DNA from 2 places in the Gilliamella sp. BG2 genome. Region 1 is predicted to be linked to the other one. Evidence: riboswitches for the same ligand, from Rfam matches in the RefSeq annotation. Region 1 holds a riboswitch; the other holds the start of a gene.
The links. A riboswitch is a leader RNA that binds a small molecule or an ion and turns the genes downstream of it on or off. The one in region 1 is predicted to bind thiamine pyrophosphate.

Region 1 (2,415 bases):
AATGCCCGTTTGAATAATATTAGTTATATTGTTTTCATCAATACCACCAATGGCAACAGCTGGGCACTGTTTTAGTTTGACTAATTCAGTTAATTGTTCTGTTCCTATTGCTACCGTTGCATTTTTTTTGGTTATGGTTGGGAAGATAGGCCCTATGCCAATATAATTAACCTGCTGCCAAGGAACTGCTTTAAGTTGTTGTTGGTTAGTTACCGAAAGACCTAACCATTTATCTTTGCCGATAAGTTGTCGAGCTACATCAATAGGCAAATCACTTTGTCCAATATGGACACCATCGGCATCAATCGCTAAAGCAATATCTACATGATCATTTATAAATAGTGGAACAGAGGTGTCGCTTAATGCTTCTTTCAATGTTAAGGCAGCGTAGTACCAATCTTTACCGCTAAATTCATGTTCAGATCTTAACTGTATTGCAGTCACACCATTTGAAACAGCAATCTTTGTGGTGTTTATCATGCCATTAATGCCGCCGCATAATAATGGATCAAGGACTAAATAGAGGGTTAAATCCAGTTGTTTTTTCATCTGATTTCCTTATTAAAGCGATGGGTTAAATGTTGAGAGTTGATCTAATAGTGATATCGAGAAAGTTCCTAATCCTTGTTGTTTATTAGCTAGCTCACCAGCTTTTTTCATCATAAAACATGCACAGGCAGTGGCTGATAATGGGTCAGGAGAATTAGCTATGAAAGCCGCTACCATTGCAGATAATGAACATCCTGTACCTGTTACTTTTGTTAAAGCAATATCACCTCCAGTTATACTATATGTGCTGTTTCCGTTAGTTATGTAGTCAACATCGCCCGTCATTGCAACAATAGTTTGATATTTTTGCGCAAGCTCTTGGGCAGCGTTTAAGGCTGATTGAGTTGTGTCTTGACCGTCGGGGCCTTTTGAGAAAGATTTTTGACCATTTAATGCTAATATTTCTGAAGCATTACCTCGTGTTACTGTGGGATTAAATGATAATAATTGATGTGCAATTTCAGTTCGATAATTAAGTGCAGTTCCTACAGCAACAGGATCGAGTACCCATGGGGTTTGTGTTTGCTGTGCCTTGGCGGCCGCTAATAGCATACTTTGGGCTGTGTTGCTGTGAATAGTGCCAATATTAATCAGTAAGCTATCGGCAATGTTGACAAATTCAGCAACTTCTTGTTCTGCAATTACCATTGCTGGAGATGCACCAATAGCAAGTAGTACATTGGCGGTAAAGTTTTGGACTACATCATTAGTAATGCAATGCACTAGTGGGCGTTGTTGTTTTATATGATTGATAAAAGGAGCGGTTTGGGTAATTTGGAATGATTTGGCTACTGACATATTTCTTCCTTTCTTACTGATTTATTAATTCTATAAATGTCGGGAAGAATTTGCCAATTTAAGGCTTTTATGGCTTAGACTTCCCTACGCTGGTATAATCCAGATCAGGTTCAACGGGTGAAATCTCAGTTTTTTGTTTAGACAAAAAACACCCCGAGTCAAAATGATTTTTTATTATGAACTGATTATCTGTTTTTAACAAGCTATTGTAATAATCTTTCAATATCAGTAATTGCTTTTCTATCTGGTAAGAAGATGATTAGATGATCATTGTCTTCAATGGTTAAATCAGTATTAACGATAATAACATCTTCTCCACGCACTACAGCTCCAATGGTTGCACCCGATGGGAGTTTTAGGCCATTAATATTTTTGCCAACCAGTCTTGATGTTTCACCATTACCATTGGCAATAATTTCGACAATTTCGGATTCTCCTTGTCTTAATGAAACAACTTTAACAACCCCAGTTTGTCTAACATGGCTTAATAGCTCAGATATTGTGGCGTGTTGTGGGGAAATCGCAATATCAATCACACTATCATTAATTAGTTCAAGGTAGGCTTGGCGTTGAATTAATACAATTACTTTTTTCGCTCCCATTCTTTTGGCTAACATAGAGGACATGATGTTGGATTCATCATCACTGGTAACAGCGATAAATAGATCAGTAAGTTCAACTTGTTCTTGTGAGAGCAATTCTTGATCCGATGATTCCCCATGTAATACTGTTGTATTAACAAGTTGCTCGGCAATTAATTCTGCTCGTTCGGCATTTCGCTCAATTAATTTGACTTGATAGTTATTTTCTAAACGTTTTGCTAGAGCGACAGCGACACCACCACCGCCACTGATAATTATTCGTTTATATGGTTTTTCTAACCTTTGTAACTCACTGGTCACCGCTTTGATATTAACGGGGGGAGTTATAAAGTAGACCATATCGCCCGCTTCTATAAGTGTTGAACCAAGCGGTCGGATAAAACGGTTTTTGCGGTAAATAGCTACTACTCGAGCTTCAACATGTGGTAAATGTTCTTTGAGTTCTGATAATTCACTACCTACTAAA
Region 2 (2,415 bases), on a different contig from region 1:
AAATAAAACGACGTTTGGTTTATCAGAACATCAACTCCATACTTTTTCAATTCAATTATTGAAGTGATAACTAAAATAGTTGTTTTATCAAATTCATGATAAAATATGGTTTCTTTTAAAAACTTTACAAAAAAATTAATACGATGAAAAAAATAAAATATTCTTTGTTGCTAGTTTGCAGCATAACATTGGTCGGTTGTTTTGGTTCAGATACCACTTCGTCTAGCTCTGTTGATCGTATGATTGATAATCCAACACCAAATGAAATAAAAGTGATTATTGATGGAAATGAATTAACCATTCCAGCAAAATCAAGTGTGAATTATACATTTGAATACGGTAAGCATACACTGTCTTACGGTAATCAATCATTAAATTTTATAGCTAAACCTTCAACAACTAATAGTTCAGGATTAATTAATCCTACTCAAAGTAATTATTATTTATTAACAACTTTCTATACAACTTCAAATGTGAGTGATGAAACTTACGATAAGTTGATAGCTAAATATTTAAATTCAGTTCCAGTAATTATTAAAGGTGAACAGCAAGAGCTTGAACTACCAGTTAAAGTTATTAATGATGTTTTTATTGAGCGTCAAAAAGATTTTTGGGATTATTCAGTAGATGAACCTTATCCAGATGAAGTAACTTTACGAGGGAAAGGGCAATTTCAATCTCGAAAAATCAAATTATTCCGAGAAGATGGCTTTATTGAAGCTTTAAAAGCAGAAGGGCTTAATGAAAAAGTTGATTTTATAAATGAACATCCTAAATTTTCTGAGCTTAAAAAATATACTATACCAAATATTCAGCTAGATGCTATTACTTGTAAGAAAGGTCGCGAATTTGTTGAAACGCAGTTAAATGATTGGAATAAGCTTTTTACTCTGACAGGTAAAGATTTGGCCTTGTTATACAAACAGTTAACATCGTCTGAAACTTTTCACACGAAACATGCCATCATAACAGAATGTACGAAAGCAGGAGATTCAAATCAAAGCTATCAGTTCGCTACAAGAGAACTTGAGGGGGCATTCGATGAAACTAATCAACTTAATTTTTTTATTACTCAATAAACTAATTTAAGTAAAGGTAAATGTTTAACCGAATCGGTAATAGTTACATCTTCTTTATAATATAAGCGCCATATCTTTCGTCAGTGATAAGGCGTTAGTTTTGTTTTCATGTATATTCTTTATAGCCATTTTTTAAAGCTTCATAAATAAAGTGAGTTGTTCCTACATTAAATTTTTATCACTTTTGATGTTTACAATCTTCATACTAACCTCTAAACTAATTGATGTTCTCAACGGGGTGCCCTAAAGGGCTGAGAATGTTAGATAGGATAACATAACCCGCCGAACCTGAACTGGATCATGCCAGCGGAGGGATTTGAGTTATTGCACTTGCTCAAACCTTTTGTCTTTTATTTGCTATTTTGGAGGCAAAATGTTTTGTAAAAAATTGTTATTATCTTTGGTATTTTCGATACCTTTTATTGTAAATGCTGCCAACGTAAAACCAACCTTAACTGTTTATAGTTATAATTCCTTTATTTCAGAATGGGGACCAGGAAAAGCAATTGAGAAAGGGTTTGAAGCACAGTGTAACTGTGAACTTGAGATTGTTACATTAGGCGATGGAGTAGCGGTTTTAAATCGAATGCGACTTGAAGGTGATAGAACTAATGCCGATGTAATTTTAGGATTAGATAACAATCTTTTAGAACAGGCAAAACAAGCCAAAATAGTTATACCTCATCAAATCAATAAACCAGATAATTTAAATACCAACTGGTGGGATAGTGATTTTATGCCTTATGATTTTGGTTATTTCGCTTTTATTTATGATCAACAAAAAATCAGTAATCCACCACACAGCATGCATGAGTTAGTAGATAATAAAGTCAACTGGAAAATTATCTATCAAGACCCACGAACCAGCACTCCTGGGTTAGGTTTATTATTTTGGGTGAAAAATATATATGGTGATGATGCTGCATCTGCATGGCAGAAAATAGCAAAAAATACTGTGACAGTGACCAAAGGTTGGGGTGAAGCTTATGGCCTATTTTTAAAAGGCGAAGCTGATTTTGTGCTTAGTTATAGCACTTCGCCAGTTGCACATATTATGAATGATAATGATCATCGTTATGCTGCTGCTATTTTTGACGAAGGGCATTATCGCCAAGTCGAAGTTGCGGGTATTACTAAGTATAGTCAGCATCCCGAATTGGCACGTGCTTTTTTACAATATTTATTAACGCCTGATGTACAACGTCAATTTGCTGAAAAAAATTTCATGTATCCGATTATTAATATAACGTTGCCTGAAGCTTTTCAGCAAATTAAACCAGTCAATAAAGCACTCGAGTTTGATGCTAAGCAAGTTAAAAATAATCAAAAGAGCTGG

Region 2: linked by a shared signal. The riboswitch ahead of thiB (thiamine ABC transporter substrate binding subunit) and the one ahead of thiM (hydroxyethylthiazole kinase) in region 1 are both predicted to bind thiamine pyrophosphate.

Annotation. Positions count from the first base shown of each region.
Region 1 is NZ_JBIDFF010000019.1:36,518-38,932, reverse strand. It holds gene thiE (thiamine phosphate synthase) at 1-549, opposite strand, end outside; gene thiM (hydroxyethylthiazole kinase) at 562-1,347, opposite strand; TPP riboswitch at 1,412-1,513, opposite strand; gene trkA (Trk system potassium transporter TrkA) at 1,551-2,415, opposite strand, start outside.
Region 2 is NZ_JBIDFF010000006.1:93,852-96,266, forward strand. It holds gene ACGH6Q_RS04160 (hypothetical protein) at 144-1,079, shown strand; TPP riboswitch at 1,304-1,412, shown strand; gene thiB (thiamine ABC transporter substrate binding subunit) at 1,453-2,415, shown strand, end outside.